One region of the Marinobacter halotolerans genome, then DNA from elsewhere that is predicted to be linked to it. Evidence: riboswitches for the same ligand, from Rfam matches in the RefSeq annotation. Region 1 holds a riboswitch; the other holds the start of a gene.
What was found. A riboswitch is a leader RNA that binds a small molecule or an ion and turns the genes downstream of it on or off. The one in region 1 is predicted to bind cobalamin.

Region 1 (11,279 bases):
GCATAACGCTTTTGTTTAGCGGCGCCCCGACAGGGGCGTCCGGTGGAGGCCGTAGGCCGGAACGAACTACAACAACTTGTTAAGTGATTCCAGGCTATCAGGCCCACCATCCAACCGAACGCACTCGGCAGACTCTTGCTCCCAAGGGGCAGCGGACTTTGTATGAAGGTGAGCAGAAATCCTCGATGTATCCAATTCATCGAGTAAACCGGCAGGAATCCAGACCATTCCGCTGCCCCTCAGGCTGTTAGGAACCGGACTACCGCATACTGAACAGAAATCGCTTCGGAAGCCGCTGGGCTTTATGTAGGATCTGATATCACTTTCGCCTGACACCCAACGAAAAGCGCTACCCTGCACAAAAGTGGCAGCATTAGCGGCTGCTCCTGTGGCTTTGCGACACAACGAACAGTGACATTGATAGAGGTTGCGAATCTCCTCTTCAATTTCGAACTTCACGTTTCCGCAGAGACATTCACCTTTCATCGATCAGTCCTTTGACACTTAACGCCGAAGCACAGCGGCGCCACGTCGGTGGCGTCCGGCGGCCATCGGCCGCGTACTGCTGCGACTTGTTATGGGCTAGGAGCACAACACCCTGGCCCTTGTTGAATCGGTGGACAAGGTACTGTGCCGTATGAACAAAAAACACAGCAGTCTCCATGCTTGGGCTTTAGTAGAACTTGGCAAGACTCACACTCATAGAAATACTGGCATGAGTCGGTAGGCATGGTTTCCGTTTTCTGGTGACCACAGTTTGGACACTCGATTGTTGATTCCAAGACTACATCGACCATAGTCATGCCCTCCCGAAAGGTATGAATTTCAGCCCCATCCACGCTGGACTGTGTCTCAGCACAGAAACTGACCAAGCCTATAACGCTGAGGTAACCTGCGCCGGAGCGCCAGCGGAGGGGACCAAAAGCGGTACGCTTTTGGTGTCCGGTTGACCGTATTGTTATGGCTTACACCGCCGAGCCCCGCTGGAAGAAATACTCTCAGTGGCAATGGTAAGGCTTTGAACCTGCATGGCAACATTGCCCGGCTGGGCTGTCTTTTCGGCAACCGCCCCCATGAGCGAACGCCGTCGACGCGAACAAAACAAGAACCAAAATTAGCATTATTTTTTTCATGGTCATTCTCCAGGATTGAGGTGCTAGCGCACCGTGCAACCTCCATGTTCATTGCCCTCCAACTATCTCGGCACAACCTGAAAAATGTAGACGAAATGTACGTAAAGTGCCATAACAGCAATTGGACTGATGCCTCAGTGCTTGCACAAATCTGACCGCTTCATGATTACGGTTTTGCCAATCCCAAGAATTTATAAATCATAAGCTTAGCCCGCTGGGCTAACGCCAGCCGTTCATTACCTCAAGCGTCTGTCGCATCCGCCTGACATGGCTTCCTTCCCAGTAAAGCTGCCGACATGTGGCGCAGGCCAGCACCTTTTCCCCCGGCCATTTGGGGGCACCGGGATAAAAGGTGTTTATTTCCTGCTCCCTGGCGGTATGGAGCGGGGTGTTGCAGTTTTTGCAACGGCTGAACGGATCAAAGCACCAGTCCAGGTCCAGCCGAAGGGTCAGTTCCCGCAGGCGTTCCTGCTCGCCCTGCTCCGTCAGATAAATCACGTAGAAAGGCGCGCAGGCAAACTCCAGCAGGTCGGTATCAGCGGTGATAATCCAGCGCTGCTCTGCCAGGGCCTGGTCCACCAGCTGCCGGTCCGTCGCGCCCTGGGCAGGCACGGCGGTATCGTATCCGGCGATGCGAAGCCACTGCGCCAGGCTGTTGAGCATCTCGTCGCACAGAAAGCGCAGTGGCGCCAGTGAACACAGGCTGCCTTCAATCACGTTGCTATTATCCCGGCCGGCATCACGCCGGCTACCACTCCAGTTGAGCCCCAGTCTGATACTCAATTACGCGGGTTTCAAAGAAGTTCTTCTCCTTGCGCATGGTGGCTTGCTCATCGAGCCAGGGCGACACGTTCTTGGCCCCTGGGAAGGGCTCTTCCAGCCCCACGGTCCGGGCGCGGCGGTTGGCCACGAAGCGGAACTGTTCGCTGTGGTATTCCGCGGAATAACCCAGGATCGGGTCCCGCAGGATATAGTTGGCGTAGGCGATTTCAGCGGCTTCGGATTCCTCCCACATCTCGCGCACGGCTCTGGGGTCAAAGCGGATGTTTTCCTCTTCCACGATCTGGTTTACCACTTTCAGGCCAAACGAGAAGTGCATGGCTTCGTCCCGCAGAATGTACTGCAGCTGTTCACCGGTGCCGCGCATCAGTCCCCGGCGCTGCAAAGCGAAGATGGGGCTGAAGCCGTTGTAGAACCAGGTGCCTTCGAACACGGCGGCAAAGAACAGGTAGGACATGATGAATTCCTGCAGGTCGTCCCGGTTGCGCAGGTTCATGTCCGAGCGCATGGCGGCGTCCAGCCGGCGGTTTGCCATCTGGATCTTGCCGTTGATGGCGGGCACCACGCGGTAGCGGTTATAGATCTCGCTCTGGTCCAGGTTCAGGGTTTCGATGCAGTGCTGGTAGGCCCAGGTGTGCATGGCCTCTTCGTACACCTGCCGGGCCTGGTAGATCTGCAGTTCCGGGGCGCTCATTTTTTCCATCACCGCCAGGCCAATGTTGCGCATGGCCAGGATGTCGGAGGTGGTCAGATAGGCCAGGACGTTTTCATAGACGTGCTTTTCCGCCGGGTTCAGGCGGTGGTGGTAGTCGTGGACGTCCTGGGCCATGTTCACATCCAGCGGGGTCCAGTGGTTCTTGTTGGCATTCATGAAGTACTCCCAGGCCCAGGGGTACTTGAACGGCGCCAGCTGGTTGATGTCGGTGTCACCGTTGATAACGCGTTTGTCGTCGACGTTGACCGGGGCCGGGCCTTCTGTGTTCGCCGGTCTGGTTTGGGGGTTTGGTTCGTCGTCCCAGTTGAGCATGGGTTTGTCTCCTCAATTATTGGCAGGCTTCGCAGTCTGGTTCGTCGATGCTGCATACCTGGGGCTGCGGCGCGGCAACGGGGGCGGTTTTCTCGGCACCGGTGGCCCCCAGCGAGCGCAGATAATAGGTGGTTTTCAGGCCGCGCTCCCACGCCAGCTGGTACAGGGCATCCAGTTTTTTACCGCTGGGTTCTGCCATGTAGAGGTTCAGGCTCTGGGCCTGGTCCAGCCACTTCTGTCGCCGGGAAGCGGCTTCCACCAGCCAGCGGGCGTCGATTTCAAAGGCGGTGGCGTAGCGGGCTTTCAGCTCTGTCGGGATGCGGTCGATCTGCTGCACACTGCCGTCGAAGTACTTCAGGTCGTTGACCATCACGTTGTCCCACAGGCCTTCGGCTTTCAGATCCCGCACCAGTGACGGATTCACCACCGTGAACTCGCCGGACAGGTTCGATTTCACAAACAGGTTCTGGTACGCCGGCTCTATGGATTGGGCCACGCCGATGATATTGGAAATGGTGGCGGTGGGTGCGATGGCCATCACGTTGCTGTTGCGCATGCCGTTCTTCGCCACCAGCTCCCGCACGGGCGTCCAGTCCAGGCGGCTGTCGGTGTTGACGGACAGGTTGCCCTCGCGCCGGCTTTCTTTCAGCAGGTTGATGGAGTCGATGGGCAGAATGCCCTGATGCCACAGGGATCCTTCATAGCTTTCGTAGGCACCACGCTCCCCCGCCAGGGTAGCCGACGCGCGTATGGCGAAGTAGCTGATCTGCTCCATGGACAGGTCGGCAAACTCCACTGCCTCCGGGCTGGTGTAGGGCAGGTTCAGTTGATAGAGCGCGTCCTGGAAGCCCATCAGCCCGAGGCCCACCGGGCGGTGTTTGAAGTTGGAGTTCTTTGCCTGAGGCACGGCGTAATAGTTAATGTCCACCACGTTATCAAGCATCCGTACGGCGGTGTTCACTGTGCGTTCCAGGCGCTGCACATCCAGCTCGCCGTCACGGATATGGGCCGCCAGGTTGATGGAGCCCAGGTTGCACACGGCGATTTCGTCGGCGCTGGTGTTCAGGGTTATTTCCGTGCACAGGTTTGAACTGTGCACCACGCCCCTGTGCTGCTGAGGCGAGCGCAGGTTGCAGGGGTCCTTGAAGGTAATCCAGGGGTGGCCGGTTTCAAACAGCACGGTCAGCATCTTGCGCCACAGCTGCTTGGCCGGGATCTTTTTGGACAGAGCGATCTTGCCCTGCGCCGCCAGCGCCTCGTAATGCTCGTAGCGCTCCCGGAAGGCGTTGCCGTACAGATCGTGCAGGTCCGGCACATCGCTGGGGGAGAACAGGGTCCAGTCATTATCCTCGCGCATGCGCTCGATCAGCAGGTCCGGTACCCAGTTGGCGGTGTTCATGTCGTGGGTGCGGCGGCGTTCGTCGCCGGTGTTCTTGCGCAGCTCCAGGAACTCTTCGATATCCAGGTGCCAGCTTTCCAGGTAGGCGCAGACCGCACCCTTGCGCTTGCCGCCCTGGTTGACGGCAACTGCGGTGTCGTTCACCACTTTCAGGAACGGAACCACGCCCTGACTGCTGCCGTTGGTACCCTTGATATGGGAACCCATGGCCCGGACGGGAGTCCAATCGTTCCCCAGTCCGCCAGCCCATTTGGACAGCATCGCGTTATCGCGAATGGCGCCGTAAATATCTTCCAGGTCGTCCTGAACCGTGGTGAGGTAGCAGGATGACAGCTGGGAATGCTGGGTGCCGCTGTTAAACAGCGTGGGCGTCGAAGCCATGTAATCGAAAGACGACAACAGGTCATAGAACTCGATGGCACGGGCGTTGGGGTCGTCTTCTTTCAGCGCCAGGCCCATCGCCACCCGCATGAAAAACACCTGGGGCAGTTCCAGCCGGTCGCCTTTCCAGTTAATGAAATAACGGTCGTACAGAGTCTGCAGGCCCAGGAAGCCGAACTGGTAGTCCCGCTCCGGTTTCAGGGCGGCACCCAGTCGCTCAAGATCAAAGCCTGCCATGTCCTCGTCCAGCAGTTCGTACCCGATACCCTGTTGAATAAAGGTGCTCAGCGCCAGCGGGTAAACCTCTGCCAGTGGCATCGCAAGCGGCAGTTCCAGGGCGGTGGCGGTTTCCAGGCGCAGCTGTTCCAGCAGCAGGCGGGCGGTCACGGCGCTGTAGTCCGGTTCCTGTTCGATGCGGCCCCGGGCCGTCATGATCAGGGCCGACAGCACTTCTTCCTCGGCAATGCCGTCGTACAGGTTGCGCAATGCGCCCTCTACCAGGGATTCGCCGTCGATATCGTTCAGCCCCTGGCTGGCGTGCTCTACCTGCACTTTCATCAGCCCCAGGTCCAGCGGCGCCACTTCGCCATTGGCCTTTTTGATGGTCAGGGTCGGGTGGGCTTCCACGGGCGTGTGCAGGGCCCGTTCCCGGGCGTGTTCCTCCCGGTAGAGCACGTAGGCACGGGCGACTTTCTGTTCTTCCGCCCGCATCAGTGCCAGTTCCACCTGATCCTGGATATCTTCGATGTGCACCTTGCCGCCGGCTTTCAGGCGGCGGCTGATGGCCTGGACCACCTGGCCGGTGACCCGTTCCACCGAATCGTGAATGCGGGCGGAACCGGCGGCGGAATCGCCTTCCACGGCCAGAAACGCCTTGGTGACGGCCACGCTGATTTTGGACGGGGCAAAACCCACCAGTGCGCCGTTACGTTTGATGACTTGCAGGGTGTCGGTCTGGGGTTCGGATTGAGAGTGTGATGGTGAGGCAGGCTTGGCTTCAGCCAGGGCAGAGGCGGACATAGTGTTCTCCTGAATACGCGTTGTTTTCCATAACCTTCGCGTATGCAGAGAGAATCGGAGGTGCCACGGTGGGCCCACGCAACACCGTAGGTCGGATTAGGCGAAGCCGTAATCCGACAATGGTGACGAGTCCGATCTGCTCACCTTTAAAACGCGAAGGTGCAGTTGTATCCATGGCCTGTCTTCGGACTCAGGGGCGTGAACCTTTACAGTTCTGCCTTGCGTGGCGACTTCCCGGCTTTCGCCAGTGTCTTGATGCCACGCTCGTTCCCCAATACCGCTGCGCGTCAGTTCCGGATTCTCACCGGATTCCCGATACCAACATGCTCACCGTGATTACAAAATAATCACTACATCTGGTATCTGACCAAGGATGAAAACACTATATACATGGATAGCAGATTCTACAAGGCAGGAGGAAAAGGTCCAGTCGATCACGACGGACCCTCGGATCCATGCAGCGCCTTATAGCGTTCGTTCAGCTCAACCCGAATCGCCCGACGTTCCTCGCCATTGGCGTAACGCCGGATCTGCAGGTCCGTTTCTGGTTTCAATGGCGGCACCTCAACGGCTTTGCCATTCTCATCAACCGCCACCATGGTGAAAAAACAGCTATTGGTGTGTCTGACCAGCTTTTCCCGGATATTTTCCGTGATCACTTTAATGCCCACCTCCATAGAGGTGCGCCCGGTGTAGTTCACACTGGCCAGAAAGGTGACCAGTTCTCCCACGTGAATGGGTTGGCGGAACATCACCTGGTCTACCGACAGGGTGACCGCATAGGTACCGGCATAACGGCTGGCACAGGCGTACGCCACTTCGTCGAGAGATTTCAGCAGGCTGCCACCGTGGACGTTGCCGGCAAAGTTGGCCATATCCGGTGTCATCAGTATCGTCATTGTCAGTGTTGTAGATCCGAACTCCATCACGCTTCCTCCGCTATTGGGTGTTTCAGTATAGGCGGAAACAAAAAGGCCCCCCGGTTATCAGCCGGGGGGCAATCACCACGTGACAGTGTTAACTCAACGCTGGCCGATCAGTGGCTGATCATCCAGGGACGCATGGACGGGAACATCTTTTTGCCGTCGGCGGTGTAGAACAGCATGGATTTCCCTGCACCGTGCTTCACCGAACCACAGCCGCAGGCGCGGTTGTGGTCTTTGTCATTGGCCCGCTGGTCCGCCGTTGAGAACACCGGCTCGTGCCGGGATTTCTCGTTGCGGTCCTGGGCGGCGCGTTTTGCCGGGTCCATGGCAGCAATTTGCGGCGGCAGCACAATCACTCTGGGCGACAGCGTGTTGCAGGTCGGGCACGCCGCCGGCTTGGCGCTGTCTGCCATGGTTGCCAGTGTGTTGAACAGGCCATGGTCGCGACACTTGTAGTCATACACGGGCATGATGATTACTCCTTATCTTTGGACAGGGGTACGTCCATGGCACCGCTGGTCATCTTCTTCGGTCCATCCGCCGAGGGGTTGATGTCGAAGTCGAAGATATCCGTCGGCAGCCAGAGGGTGGCGCAGGCGTTCGGGATATCCACTACGCCACTGATGTGACCTTCCACCGGCGCACAACCGAGGATGGCGTAGGCCTGGGCCTTGGTGTAGCCAAACTTGGTCATGTATTCGATGGCGTTCAAGCAGGCCTGGCGATAGGCAACGTGCACATCCAGATAGTGCTGGCCGCCGTCTTCATCAACCGAGATACCTTCAAAAATCACGTAGTCGTCGTAACGTGGCTTGATGGGGCTGGGTTTGAACACCGGGTTCTTGATGCCGTACTTCTTGATACCGTCTTTGATCAGGTTCACCCGGAGGTGAATCCAGCCCGCCATTTCGATGGCGCCACAGAAGGTGATTTCACCGTCGCCCTGACTGAAGTGCAGGTCGCCCACGGACAGGCCAGCGCCGTCCACGTAGACCGGGAAATACACTTTGGAACCACGCGACAGGTCTTTGATGTCGCAGTTACCGCCGTGCTCGCGCGGCGGAACCGTGCGGGCCGCTTCGGCTCCGGCTGCTTTGGCGGCGTCACCGGTCATTTTACCCATGTGAGCCGTGTCGCCGTTCGGCAGGGTCGCCAGTTCCGGCACACGCTCCGGATCGGTTGCTACCAGGCCGGCTTCGCGCTTGTTCCAGGTATCCAGCAGGTCCTTTGAAGGCAGACAGCCGATCAGGCCCGGGTGGATCAGGCCGGCAAATTCCACGTTGGGAATATGGCGGGATTTGGTGAACATTCCGTTGAAGTCCCAGATGCTTTTCTGGGCCTCCGGGAAATGTTCGGTCAGAAAGCCACCGCCGTTTTTCTTGGAGAAGAAGCCGTTGAAGCCCCACTGACTTTCTTTGAACGCGCCAATGTCCAGGATGTCCACTTCCAGCAGGTCGCCTGGTTCGGCCCCCTCAACGCCAATCGGGCCCGACAGGAAGTGCACCTGGCTCAGATCCACGTCACGCACGTCGTCGGCGTTGTCGTCGTTCTTGATCTGGCCGCCGGTCCAGTCGTAACACTCCACGATGAAGTCGTCGCCCGGTTTGACGGTGGCGACCATGGGAATATCCGGGTGCCAGCGGTTATGGATGGACGCGTTCTCGTAAGCGGACTTGTTCAGGTCGATCTTGATAATGGTTTCAGCCATGGCAGGGGGCTCCTAGTTATTGGCCTACATTTTTAGGTACGCCCCTACTATCCGAAATCCGGCCCCGGCGGTGTATTCGCGAAATACCCCCGGTGCCTACGTCATTCGACGTATTGGTGCACGGTGACCTCTTTGTTGTGCACGTCCGCTTCGAATTGCCGGCTTTCGGGGAATGCCAGTAACGCCCGTGCCACAGCCGGTTCCAGCCGCTGGCGGAAGGCGCGAAGCATTTCCCGGGCGCCGTAGCGGCTGTCGTAGCCGTGGCAGAGCTCAGCGCGCAATTCGGGCGACAGGGTCAGCTCGGCCTGCTTGCGGGCCAAGCGTTTGTTGAGTCCGGCCAGCTCTATGTCCAGCAGCGCCTCCAGCCAGTTGTCCGTCAGGTTGTTGAAGGTCAGGATCTGGTCGATGCGATTCAGGAATTCCGGATCAAAGTGTCGCCGCAGGGCGGAATCGCGAAGGACCTGGCCATTACCCGGCCGGAGCCCAAGCCAGCGCCGCCAGCCATGCTGGTAGCGGTGGTGATAGGCTTCAGCGTCCAGCGCGCCAGCATTGCTGGTCATGAAGATAAGCGTGTTGCGAAAATCGATTTCGCGGTTGCCGGAGGGAAACACCAGTCGGCCGGTATCCAGCACGTTCAGCAGGATGCGGACCACTTCCTTGCTGGCTTTCTCGATCTCGTCGAAAAGCACGATGCCGGGCTTGCTGAACGAACCCTGAACCTTGTCCGGGTCGAACAGGCTATGGCCTTCCTTACTGCCGACATAACCCGGCGGGGCACCGGTGAGTGCGGCGGCGTAGTGCTCCTGGGCCAGGGTGTTCATGTCAATTCGACACACCCCATCGCGGTTTCCGGCGATGGCCTCGGCGATCAGACGCACGGTTTCGGTCTTACCCACGCCGGTGGGACCCAGAAACAGGTGCACCGCCAGCGGCCGGTTTTCCTCGCCGATATCGGCTTTTACCCGCACCAGCATGGCTTCCATGGCGGTCAGCGCCTCGGGCTGGCCAACGATCTGTTCCCGCAGGCGGGACATAACGGCATCTGGCTCAAAGCGAAACCGGGAAACACGGACCGGGCCTGAAGCGGCCCGGTCCTTTTCAATGGATTCCCGATTGGCGTCGAGCCGTTCATTGATAAACGGCACGAAGGCCTCCCGGGCTCAGGCCCCTGCGGATTTTTCCTTGCCGTCAAACGGCAGCTCGCCCACCGGGCACTCGGCGGTGCCGATGGTCTTGCGGGTCATGGCCTCCACGGCTGCCTGGGCCTTTTCGGCATCCATTACCCAGGTGCGGTAGAAATCGAACGGGCATTCCGCCACACCCTTGTCACCGTCTCCGGAGGCATGCACGCCGGTATAGCCACGGTGCAACAGCTTGAACAGATGGTTCTGGGACTGGTCATTCTTGCGGGCATCGCGAATCTGGCTCACGGAAAGCTGGGCGTACTGGATGCCCATATCTTCCTCGCCACACTCTCCCAGAGTCCGGCCATCAAAGCCGATCACCGCCGAGTGGCCGAAGTAAGAATAGACCCCGTCAAAACCGGACGCGTTGGCCACGGCCACATAGCAGTTGTTGGCCCAGGCCATGGTTTTGGACATCATGATCTGCTGCTCCTTGGCCGGGTACATATAGCCCTGGCAGCGCACAATCAGCTCCGCCCCCTTCATGGCGCAGTCCCGCCAGATTTCCGGGTAGTTGCCGTCGTCGCAGATAATCAGACTGATCTTCATGCCCTTCGGGCCTTCGGTCACGTAAGTGCTGTCGCCGGGATACCAGCCCTCAATGGGGCACCATGGCACGCACTTGCGGTACTTCTGAACAATCTCGCCCTCGTTGTTGATCAGGATCAGCGTGTTATACGGCGCCTTGTTCGGGTGGTCCTCGTGGCGCTCGCCGGTCAGCGAGAAAATGCCCCAGGTATTGGCCTCACGGCAGGCGGCGGAGAAGATGGCCGTCTCGTCGCCGGGAACCGTGGCCGCCGTGGCCATCATTTCCTCGTTGTCATACATGATGCCCATGGTGCTGTATTCCGGAAACACCACCAGGTCCATACCCGGCAGGCCTACCTTCATGCCCTTGATCATTTCTGCAATGTTACGGGCGTTGTCCAACACCTCGGCTTTGGTATGCAGCCGCGGCATCTTGTAGTTCACCACCGCCACGCCGACGGTATCGTTACTGCTGGAAATATCACCGTGTCTCATTGTCTGTCTCCCGGTTGCTTAATCGATCACACCGCCAGATAACTGGCAATTTTGTCCTGATCCGCATCGGCCCGGTTCTCCTCGTGCACAATCGTGCCTTTCTCGATCACCAGAATCCGGTCCGCCGCATCCATCACAAAGCTCAGTACCTGCTCCGACACCACAATCGACAACCCCCGCTCATCGCGAATTTTCCGCAGGGTCTTGGCAATTTCCTTGATGATGTTGGGCTGTATGCCCTCGGTCGGTTCGTCCAGCAGCAACACCTTCGGCCGAGTAGCCAGTGCGCGGGCAATTGCCAGCTGTTGCTGCTGGCCTCCGGACAGGTTGCCGCCACGACGGCTCTGCATTTCTTTGAGTACCGGGAACAGGTCGTACAGATCCTCCGGCACTTTCTTTTCACCCACCGCCGCCAGGGCGGTTTCGATGTTCTCCCGCACCGTCAGGGTGGGAAAGATCATCCGCCCCTGGGGCACAAAGCCGATACCGGCCCGAACCCGCTGGAAACTCTTCATCCCTGAAATGTAAGCGCCGTCCAGTGAGACTTCACCGCCCCTGGTGGGCGTCATGCCCACCAGGGATTTCATCAATGTGGTCTTGCCCATGCCGTTGCGGCCGACCACCGCGACAATTTCGTTTTTCGCCACGTCGATATTCAGATCATCGATAATGGTGCTTTGGCCATAGGCCACCGAGTG
Region 2 (11,279 bases), 370 kb from region 1:
CCGGGAATATCAATCACCAGCTGTTCAGCCTGCAAGGGATTCATCAGCGGCTCCGGTGCAACAGGTAGAGGAACGTTGGCACGCCCAGCAACGCCGTGATCACCCCAACCGGCAATTGCTCCGGGGCAATCACCACCCGTGCCAGAGTGTCCGCCACCACCAGAAGCGCCCCCCCGGCAAGAGCACAGGCGGGCAGAATCAGGCGCTGATCATTCCCCAGCACCAGTCTCAGCATGTGGGGCACCACCAGCCCCACAAAACCCACGCTTCCTGCCATGGTCACGGCGGTTGCCGTCAGCAGGCTGGCGAGGATGTAAATGGTCCACTCCAGAGGGCGAACCGACACCCCCAGCGCAGCCGCCTGCATGGGGCCGCGAGCCAGCACATTCAGGCTGCGACCAAGCGGGAACACCAGCAGGCAGACCAGTAGCATAAGAATCAGAGCCGGAACGGGATTGGCCGTCGGGGAAATATCCCCCATCAGCCAGTAGAGCATGCCGGGCAGCTGCCTGGCCGGGCTCATCGCCAGAATCAGGGCAATCAACGCGCCCCAGCCCGCCGCTACCACCACACCGGTCAGCAACAGTCGGGAAGGCGTCCAGCTTCCGGTGCCATGGGCAATACCAAATACCAGAAAGGTGGCCAGCAGGGCACCGGCAAACGCCGAACCAGACACCACAGCCCCGGCAACACCCGCCATCATGGCAAGCAGGGCACCCACGGCCGCGCCGCCGGACAGTCCAAGAACGTAGGGATCGGCCAGCGGGTTTCTGAGCAGAACCTGCATCAGCGCTCCGGCAACCGCCAGTAAACCGCCGGTGGCAAACGCCGTCAGCGTTCTTGGAAGGCGCAACTCCAGCAGAACCGTTTGCTGTATGGGCGTACCGGAACCCGTCAGCACGGCAAAGGTATCCGACGGCGAAATCGAGGCACTGCCAACACTGATCGACAGCGCCATACTCAGCAGGCCAATAACCCCAAGAACCACCAGTGCCCGGCTATAGGTCTGCACGGGCCTGCTCCAGAACCTGGCAAAGCTCTTCGGCACCTTCAAGCATACGGAAGGTGGGTCGCTGAATCAGCGAGGGGGACACCAGGAACAGGTTATCCACCGCCACGGCTTTCAATTCAGGATAGCCCCGCCACCGTTCCAGCCAGCGACGGTCATCAGGCCCCTTGCCACCCGTAATAATGACCTCGGGATTGGCCGCCAGCACCGCCTCGGTGCTCAGCCGCGGTACCAGGCGAGGCAAATCGCCGAAGACGTTATCACCGCCACACAGCGATATCGCCCGGCCAATCAGCTCCTGATCGTTAATGGTCATCAAAGGCTCGTGCCATACCTGATAGAACACCCTGACAGGCGCAACGTCCTGGTAACGCTTCTGCAGCCCGGCGATGCCTGAAAGAAAGGCCGAGGCCCGCCTGAAGCCGGCCTCTTGATGGCCTGTGAGAACCGCAAGGCGCTCCACGGCACTGGCAATATCCGCAAAAGTGCGAGGCTGTAGCCAGAAAACCGGGATTCCCAGTTCCTCGATTCTTGCCAGCTGGGCTCTGGAATTGCCGTCAGTCCACGCCACCACCAGATCAGGCCTCAGGGTAATAATGGCCTCCAGATCCAGCCGGTTGCTGTCGCCTACCTGCGGGAGCTCATCCGCTTCCGGCGGATAATCGCTCCAGGCGCTGACCGCTTTTACCTGCCCCCCGGCACCGGCCGAAAACAACAGCTCGGTGGCGCCGGGGGAAAGGGAGATGACCCGTTCGGCAGGTTGGTCCAGGCAAACGGATCTGCTCAGGTCATCTTCAACACAAACTGCCTGTGCGGCCCTGGCAATCAGTGACAGAAGAATGACCATCATGATGCCGATCAGGCTGACAGCAAGTCGCCAACAGGAAGAGGAAAAGTAGCGGATTAGGAACACCCTCTGGTATCACCGTGCAAATTCATATCGTACCGAAAGAAACGCCGTGCGCCCGGCAACAATAAAGTCGTTGTTGTTGAAATCCTTTACAGTAGCGTATTTGTTATCCAGTACGTTATCCACGGTCAGATAGGCATGCCAGTCCTTTGCAAATTCTTTACTGACACGCAGGTCCCAGACCCCGTAACCAGGTATCCGCTGACGGCCAACACCGAATACATCATCGTAGCGGTGGCTTTCAGCACGAACAGTGGTGCCGAAACCCCAGGTGCCCAGCTGTTTGTCCAGGCCCAGTCTCGCAGTGCGTTCTGCACGGCGGGCAAGCTGACGGCTTGTCTCCTTGTTCTCGAAGTTGCCCACCGACACTGCGGCCCTCAGAGACCAGCCATTGTTTTCCCAGCCACTGCTTAGCTCAACGCCACGTAGCCTGGCTTCAGGCACGCTGCCTGCTTGATTCTGAGAAGGCAGCGAAAGATCCTCAACGTCGCTCTGGTAAACGGCCAGGTCCCAGAACCACTGGTCATATCGGCCTTCAATGCCCGCCTCGTAACTAATGGCCTCCTCCGGCTCCAGGGTCGGATCTCCGAAACCCGGAAAATAAAGGTCGTTAAACGAAGGCGCCTTGAAAGAGGTGCCCGTGTTGGCGCGGACCCGATAGTTGGCGCTCAGGGCATACCCAACACCTACGCCCCAGGTTGTCTGATTGCCGTAGGCTTCATTGTCATCGTTGCGAAGGCTCAAATGCAGGTCAGCAGGACCGAAATTGAGCAGTGCCTGGCCAAAATAGGCTTCATTGGAGCGGCTGCTTTCCTCGTAGGCCGTCGTGCTTTCGACCTGGTCCACCGTATATTCTGCGCCCAGCACAAACTCATGGGTACCAGCTGTCAGCCAGTTCTCCAGTCGCGAATTACGAGTCCGAGTATCAAAAACACCGGGAAACGAGCTGAATACTTCCAACTCATCGCGGGCTTCAGACAAATGCAAAGAGGAGCGCCAGTGACTGGTTATCGGCACCTCAATGCCGCCGCCAACCGTCTGGAACCTGAAATCCTGGTCACCACCTTCATACTCTGAATTACCCACGGCGCTGAGGGAACTGAAACCAACCTCAACACCGTTACTGAACTCATGCCTGGCGCTGGCGACCCCGGACATGTTGTCGTATCCCTTGTCTTCTCCACCCTCAATAACCGGGGCGCCGTCGGTCCGGAAATAGTTGGCAGCAATATTGACGCTGGTTTGATCGGTCACCGATGAAAACCCTGCGCCGTATTGTTGGGTGTCCAGATTGCCGCCACCTGCTTCCACCCAACCGCTTTCCCCGCGCTCCCGAGGCGTCGTAAATGCCTGGACAACGCCGCCCACCGCATCAGCGCCGTAGAGGCTACTGCGACCACCACGAACAATCTCTACACGCTTCAGCAGCTGTGGCGGGAGATACTGCCAGGCCGGCCCGCCGACCGTGGCCGAGCGGATACGAACACCATCTACCAGCAGCACTGTGGCGTCAGACGCCTGTCCGCGCATAAAAACGCTTGTCTGTTTGCCGAAGGAACCGTTACCGGACACAGAAACTCCCGGTTGCGACTCAAGCAATTCAGAAAATTCTTTCGGTTGCTGTTCACGGATATCTTCTGCAGAAATAACCGTAACAGAGGAAAGGCTTTCGCCCACAGTTCTGGGCCCCAGAGTCGCCGTCACGACGATCGGATCAAGCTCTGCCGCCTGGTCCGACTCATCGGCAAGGGCTGAGGGAAGACTGAAGACTGAAATCGAGGCGCCAGCCCACAGAAGACAGGCAAGGGGTCTGTAAACATTCATAATTCTTACTCACTGCAGAACCACACGCACCCGCGTGGTCGATTCAAGGCTGCTGCGAGAGGAGAAGACTATGAATTTGCCCTAACAGGGCCAAAAAACGTCTCGGGAAGGCGGGCGGAGGGTGGCAGATGCAAAAATGCAGACGACAGGCCGGTTCACCCACCTCCGCTGCCCTCCGCAGCGTCTGGTGTGTCAACAGGCCGGTCTCCGGGCTTGTGAGCGGGCGAGTGGAACCCTGGGCGATCGCCTTCCCATGCTTCGGCACAGTGGCGCATTCGATCGCTTTTAACTCATTTACCGTTGCGGGGGCAGCGCCGGATTTACACCGGCTTCCCGTTTCACTCCCGAGCAGCTTTGCACGGCAGCACCTGAAAACGAGCGCAAAGGCTACCAACCGCTCTGTGGCTGGTCAATTGATTTTGGCGGCGTCAACCTTGGGGTAAGAGCCCACTGGATGGAACCCCACCCCGCACCACTGCTATATTGGCAGAATCATGCCTAACGCTGAACCGGTGCAAAAAGGAACAATGCCATGCAGGCCGAGCTGATCGACATCCGTAATCACATGATGCAGCACGCACCATTTGATGACCTGCCAGAGGAAATGCTCGATCGGGTGGTCTCCGGTATCGAAGTGTCCTATTTCCGCGCAGGCACCGACATTCTCGAATTCGGTCAGAACAATAACTACCTCTATTACATCCGCAGCGGCGCGGTGGAGATCTTCCGCCGCTCCGGTGAGCTCTATAACCGGGTAACCGAGGGTGAGATCTTCGGGCAGTTCGGGCTGATGATGAATCGCACTGTCCGATTTCCGGCCCGGGCCATTGAAGATACGCTGGTTTACCTTATTCCCTTTGAGCTGTTCCAGTATCTCTGCGAGAACGATGAGTTCACGGATTTTGTCGAGATTGAGGACAGATCCCGGCTAAGGTCGGCCGTTTCCCGGCGTGAAAAATCCAACCAGCTGATGACCGCCCGGGTCACCCGCCTGATCGGCCGGGCAGCGGTCACCGCGCCCAACACGGTTCGGCTTCAGGAAGCGGCCCGGATCATGACTGAGCAGGGTGTGTCGGCCCTGCCACTGATGGACGAAAGCGGCGACAAACCCGTGCTTTGCGGCATCGTGACGGATCGGGATCTGCGCACCCGGGCCTTGAGCAAGGCCCTGCCATCGGAAACACCCATCAGTGAAATCATGAGTACCGGCATCACCACCACCAAATCCACGGCGTTTATTTTCGAAGCCATGCTGACCATGCTGCACAACAACGTGCACCATCTGCCGGTAATGGACGGTGATACCGTGCGCGGTGTGATTGCCCTGTCCGATATCATCAAACACGAATCCCAGAACAGTCTCTATCTGGTCAGCAACATTTACCACCAGAAGGACGTCAAAGGCCTGAAGCGCCTGAGTAAAGACGTGCCGGACACCTTCGTTCGAATGGTAAACGAGGATGCCAACTCCCACATGATTGGCAGCGCTATCGCCGGCATCGGACGCAGTTTCAGCCAGCGCCTGCTGGAGTTGGGCGAGGAGAAGCTGGGGCCGCCGCCGGTGCCCTACTGCTTCATGGCACTGGGTTCAATGGCCCGGGACGAACAGCTGGTAGTGACCGACCAGGACAACGCCATGGTGCTGTCGGATGAGTTTGTCCCGGAAGAGCATGACGAGTACTTCAAGGCCCTGGCGAAGTTTGTCAGTGACGGCCTGGCCGAATGCGGGTACAGCTACTGCACCGGCGACATCATGGCCACCAATAACAAGTGGCGTCAGCCGCTGAAAGTGTGGAAGGACTACTTCGCGGACTGGATCGATAACCCCAAGGCAGAAGCGCTGCTGAACAGCAACATTTTCTTCGATCTGGATGGCATCCACGGGGAAACCGGGTTCACCGATGAGTTGCAGGGATTCGTTGCCAGCCGAGCCAGCAAGAACCCGCGGTTCCTCGCCATGATGGCCCGTAACGCCCTTGGCCGCACCCCACCGCTGGGGTTTTTCCGTCAGTTTGTGATGGAAGAGGACGGCCAGCACAACAAGACGTTCAACCTGAAACGCCGGGGCACGGCGCCCATGTCGGATCTGATACGCATCCACGCCTTGGCCTGCGGCTCCAAAGCCCAGAACACCTTCAACCGGCTCAAGGCGATCGGCGATACCGAGCTGATTCCCGAGGATGGAGTCGGCAACCTGAGGGATGCCTTCGAGTTCATCGCCATTGTGCGTATCCGCCATCAGGCGCTGGCTATCGAGGCAGGCAAGGAGCCCGATAACAATGTGCGCCCGGAAGATCTGTCACCCTTCGAACGCAGCCACCTGAAAGACGCGTTTCAGGTGCTCAGCCAGGCTCAGAAGTTCCTGCGGTTCCGCTACAACGCGGGGGCGGTTCGCAATGTCTGAAGGGATAGACACCACGAATGAAACCGATGGGCAAAAAGCCGCCTCTGACTGGCCGGCACGCTTCGAAACTCTTGCCCAGGAGGCAAAAGACCAGCGCCTGAAGCGGTTCTATGAGGCGGGATGTGTGTCCGCGGACACACCCATGGAAGAGGTGCCGATGGTGGCGGTGGATTTCGAGACCACCGGTCTGGACCCGAACCACAATTCCATCGTCAGTATCGGGGTTGTACCGTTCGACCTGAATCATATCCAGCTGTCAGGCGCCAGGCATTGGCTGGTAAAACCGCCGCTTCCTCTACATCAGACTTCGGTCACCATTCACGGTATCACCCACAGTGACATCGATAAGGCGCCTGACCTGGACGAGGTACTTGAGGAGGTTCTGGACAGCCTGAAAGGCCGGATTCCCGTGGTTCATTACCGGGCCATCGAACGGCCTTTTATGAATGTGGCGGTCCACTGGCGCACCGGCGAAGGTATCGACTTTCCGCTGCTTGATACCATGGCGATCGAGGCCTTTCTGAATCCGAATCGTCAGCCGACGCTGCTGCAGAAACTGAGAGGCAGGAAACCGGTATCCATCCGCCTTTCTGACAGCCGCGTCCGATACCGGTTGCCCCACTACCCGTCCCACAACGCTCTGGTGGACGCCTTGGCGACGGCGGAATTGCTGATGGCCCAAATCCGGCACCACTTTTCGCCAGAGACCCCGATCGGCGATCTCTGGCTCTAATCTCTGACTCTAAGGTGTCCGGGCCTTAGCTGTTCCCTTTCACATCATCGATATACTCGCCGTACCCACGCTCTTCCATCTCCTCCAGGGGAATGAAATCCAGTGCGGCCGAGTTCATGCAATAGCGCAGGCCGGTCGGTGCCGGACCGTCATTGAACACGTGGCCCAGGTGCGAATCCGCATAGCGGCTGCGAATCTCGGTGCGGGACATAAAGAAAGAATTATCTTCCTTTTCCACCACCATATCGGGCTCGATCGGCTTGGTGAAACTCGGCCAGCCGGTGTTGGATTTGTACTTGTCTGCCGATGAGAAGAGCGGCTCGCCAGAAACCACGTCGACATACAGACCCGGTCGTTTGTTGTCGTAGTACTGATTGTCATAGGCAGGCTCTGTGCCGTCTTCCTGGGTGACGTAGTACTCCATGTCCGACAGCATCTTCTTCAGAGCTTTCTTGTCGGGCATGGTGAAGGTCTCAGGGTTGAAGCCCTGACTGTCATTGCTGGAGGACTGAGAACCCATCGAAGACTGGGATTTCATATCAGTCTCGGGGCGGTACTTGGAGTAATCCACTTTCTGATCGTCACCCCAGACCTTTTCAATGAACTGATAGCGACCTGAATTGAAGGTATAAACGTTGTACCGCACCGGATTTTTCTTGTAGTAGTCCTGGTGGTACTTCTCTGCTGGGTAGAATTTTTCAAACGGCACGATCTCAATGGCCACCGGCTTGTCGTAACGGCCTGAGGCCTCCAGCTGAGCTACGGACTCTTCGGCCAGCCGCTTTTCTTCCTGGTTGTGGTAGAAGATCGCTGGACGATACTGTCGCCCACGGTCAACATACTGGCCCTTGGTATCAGTAGGGTTGGCAGTACGCCACAGTGTCTGCAGCAGGCCTTCATAGGTGATCTTGGTGGGGTCGTAATAGACCTGCACCGCTTCGGTGTGCCCGGTCTGGCCACCGGCTACCTGCTGGTAAGTGGGATTGGCTTCTTCACCACCGGCGTAACCCGACACGGCTTCAACCACCCCGGGCGCCTTTTGTTCAAATGCCTCTTCCACACACCAGAAGCAGCCACCGGCAAAGGTAGCCACTTCCAGGCTCGGATCTTTCGGAGCATATTCGGTGTCCGCCTCATCAGCGGCACCCACCTGCAATCCGGTCAGCCCAATGATGGCTGCCAGGGTGCCCAATAACAGATAGCGTTTCATAACCAGACCTCTTGCGTTGTATACCTGTGAACAGCCTGAGCTTTACTGACTAAACAGCCTGAGCTGTACTGATTGTTTAGTCTGCATCAAACGTGTCACAACAGCTTCTTGCATTAATTACGTTTCTATAACGCCGGAGGGATCATTCCGGATGCATCCGTAGTGCCCGATACCGGTAGCCGGATACAGAAGCAGGCGCCGCCTTCGTCGGCGTTCTCGGCACGGATGTTTCCGCCCTGAAGGCTCATTATTCGCCGCGCTATGGCCAGCCCCAGCCCTGCGTGGCCCGCTTCACCCGTGCCCTGGCCCCGGTAGAAGGGCTCAAATATATGAGGCAGATCCTGCGCCGGAATGCCAGGGCCGCTGTCGCGGACACAGACCTCCGGCAGGCCATCGGCATCAGCGAAGCCGATGGTGATCCGCCCACCCTCCGGGGTATAGGTAATGGCATTACCGATCAGGTTGTCCAGCACCCGCTCGGTCATGGCCAGATCCGCAAAGGCCAGCGGAATCTGCGGATTGCCAGTGACCTGCAAAGCCACAGATTTTTTGCCAGCCTCAGGGCTGTGCTTGTGAACCACATCGTGCACCAGCTCGGCCAGCGGAAAAGGCTCCGGCATCGGCTGTTTCTCTCTTGCTTCGAGGGCAGCCAGTTCAAAAAGTTCATCCACCAGTCGGCTCAGTCGCTGACCCTCCTGCAGGGCTATCTGCAGAAAACGCGCCTGCTCTTCATCACTCAGACGGTCACGGCGCAGCTTCAGCGTCTCGATGTACCCCTGCATGGAAGCCAGGGGCGTGCGTAGATCGTGGGACACCTGAGCCACAAGCTGACGACGCTGGGCGTCCTTGTCTTTGAGCTGGTCAATCTGGCTGGCGATACGCCGGGCCATTTCGTCAAAGGTCGCCCCCAGATAGTCGATCTCGTCCTTCACCACCGGTCGCTGGCTGAGCCAGGTCTTCTCCGGGCGCTGGCTCATGTCACCGGCCTCGAAGTCTTCTACCAGCCCGGTCAGCAGGGTCAGCCGCCGGGTCAGCAGCCTGAATACCACCAGCCCCGCAATCATCACCACCACCAGGCTGATCAGCAGAGCCCAGGCGCTGAGCCCGATCAGTTGGCCGCCCCGGGCCATGGTTTCCGCGGCATCGTATTCTTCACCCCGCAGTACCACATACAGATAGCCCTCGGGCTTGTCGGCCGAAGGTACCGGGGTCACCGAAAATACCTTTTGACGCTGGTGACTGCGGGGGTCGTCCCCCAGCACCGGATATTCCCCCATGTCCGCAAGCAGCCTGCGGACAGGCGCCAGCGAAACCCTGTTGCGTTTGATCTTTCCCGGCTCCGCCGAGTACGAAAGGATAGTGCCGTCGAGATCCAGCAAGTAGATCTCGATACTGGGGTTGATCGTCATATAGAGCGAGAAAAGCTCTTTCAGCGCGCTTCGGTCCAGTTCGCCGCCGCTCACCAGGTTGCGATCCGCCACCAGGTTGCTGGCCAGATCGCGATGAATCTCCTGGTTTACCGAGGCGTTGTATTCTTTCAGGGAATAGATGGTAATAAAGGCGTAGAGCAGACCAACCAGCAACAGTAGCAGAAACAGCCCCAGCGCAAGGCGGGTGTAGAGGGTTTTCAGCATGGACTACTCCCGGAAGCGATAGCCCACACCCCAGACCGTTTCGATGAATTCCGGCTGGGCGGGGTCGGTTTCGATTTTGCCACGCAACCGGTTGATGTGGGTGTTTACCGTGTGCTCGTAGCCCTCGTGGTTGTAACCCCACACCTTGTCCAGCAACTGCACCCGGCTGAACACGCGCCCCGGCTGACTGGCGAAATGCCAAAGCAGGTCGAATTCCCGGGCGGTCAGTTCCACTTCCTCATCCCGGACAAACACCCGTCGCCGGGCGGGATCCATTTTCAGACCGGGCACCACCAGCTCGGTTTCCTCATCCTGGTTTTCTTTTGCCCCGGCCATGGCGTCAACCCTGCGGAACAGTGCTTTTACGCGGGCAGACAACTCCGCAACACTGAAGGGCTTGGTGAGATAATCGTCCGCTCCCATTTCCAGCCCCAGCACCCGGTCCAGCTCCGTGCTCTTGGCCGTCAGCATCAGCACGGGTACATAGCCGGCACCGCCACGAATCTCACGACACACCGAAAGCCCGTCCAGTCCCGGCAGCATCAGATCCAGAATCACCAGATCAATGCCGCCTTCACGGAAACGGGCCAGCCCGGTGTCGCCCCGGTCACACAGAACAGGCGTCATGCCCAGATCGGCAACCTGCATTCGCACCAGGTCGCCGATGCTGGAATTATCTTCTATGATCAGAATCGTTCTTGTCATTTGGCCATGCTGTCTTCTTTCATCATACCGTCTTCCTTCATGCTGCCCTGCATGCCGTCCTTTTTCATGCCTTCCTTTTTCATAGTTCCGTGCATGTCGTCATTCATCATGCCTTTGTCCTTCATACCGTCGCCCATGGCGCCGGACATGTCATCTTTTTTCATCTTGTGAGCAGACATGGACGATTCTGCATCGTGCTTCATCATGCCGTCGTCCTTGGCCATTTCGTCGGCGTGGGTGACACCCGACATCAGACCAAGCATCAGGACTGCCGCTACCATCTTTAGATTCATCATTCTATTCTCCATCAATCTGTCTGAAACCCTGAGGGCCTGGCATGCCAATCTGGCAGGCCTGGAATCGATGATGAACACTGACACTCACAGCGGTGTCACGGCAGCCTAAAGAGTCTATACCGCAAACATCACAATTCCATCACGGCTCTCAAATGGCAGAAGCCTTGCACTGCCGTTAAACTGGCAAACACACCCGAACAACACCACCGGCACCTGCTGGCAGGAGAAAACGATGACCACTTCACCCTGGAATGATCTGCTGGGTTTTGAAAGCCAGTTGGCCGACGACGAGCGCCAAGTCCGCGACAGCATTAAGGCGTTTTGCGACAAGAGGCTTATGCCCGGCATTCTTCAAGCCAACCGCGAGGGGTCTTTCGACCGGCAGATATTCAACGACATGGGCAGTCTGGGTATGCTTGGCGCCACACTGCCGGAAACCTACGGTGGACCCGGCCTCAGCCACGTCTGCTATGGCCTGATCGCCCGCGAGGTGGAGCGGGTGGATTCCGCCTATCGCTCTGCGCTCAGTGTGCAGTCGTCCCTCGTTATCCATC

Region 2: linked by a shared signal. The riboswitch ahead of FPL19_RS08525 (TonB-dependent receptor domain-containing protein) and the one ahead of FPL19_RS06905 (ribonucleoside-diphosphate reductase subunit alpha) in region 1 are both predicted to bind cobalamin.

The regions. Positions count from the first base shown of each region.
Region 1 is NZ_VMHP01000001.1:1,462,766-1,474,044, forward strand. It holds gene FPL19_RS17840 (GFA family protein) at 67-486, opposite strand; gene FPL19_RS17630 (GDCCVxC domain-containing (seleno)protein) at 576-797, opposite strand; gene FPL19_RS06895 (DUF5615 family PIN-like protein) at 1,353-1,916, opposite strand; gene FPL19_RS06900 (ribonucleotide-diphosphate reductase subunit beta) at 1,882-2,940, opposite strand; gene FPL19_RS06905 (ribonucleoside-diphosphate reductase subunit alpha) at 2,957-5,740, opposite strand; cobalamin riboswitch at 5,899-6,090, opposite strand; gene FPL19_RS06910 (acyl-CoA thioesterase) at 6,175-6,666, opposite strand; gene FPL19_RS06915 (zinc ribbon domain-containing protein) at 6,777-7,136, opposite strand; gene fmdA (formamidase) at 7,142-8,374, opposite strand; gene FPL19_RS06925 (AAA family ATPase) at 8,476-9,519, opposite strand; gene FPL19_RS06930 (aliphatic amidase) at 9,535-10,581, opposite strand; gene urtE (urea ABC transporter ATP-binding subunit UrtE) at 10,608-11,279, opposite strand, start outside.
Region 2 is NZ_VMHP01000001.1:1,836,627-1,847,905, reverse strand. It holds gene FPL19_RS08540 (ABC transporter ATP-binding protein) at 1-44, opposite strand, end outside; gene FPL19_RS08535 (FecCD family ABC transporter permease) at 44-958, opposite strand; gene FPL19_RS08530 (cobalamin-binding protein) at 999-1,859, opposite strand; gene FPL19_RS08525 (TonB-dependent receptor domain-containing protein) at 1,932-3,743, opposite strand; cobalamin riboswitch at 3,925-4,130, opposite strand; gene FPL19_RS08520 (putative nucleotidyltransferase substrate binding domain-containing protein) at 4,276-6,147, shown strand; gene FPL19_RS08515 (3'-5' exonuclease) at 6,140-6,880, shown strand; gene msrB (peptide-methionine (R)-S-oxide reductase MsrB) at 6,906-8,090, opposite strand; gene FPL19_RS08505 (sensor histidine kinase) at 8,216-9,724, opposite strand; gene FPL19_RS08500 (response regulator transcription factor) at 9,728-10,429, opposite strand; gene FPL19_RS08495 (pentapeptide MXKDX repeat protein) at 10,426-10,725, opposite strand; gene FPL19_RS08490 (acyl-CoA dehydrogenase) at 10,958-11,279, shown strand, end outside.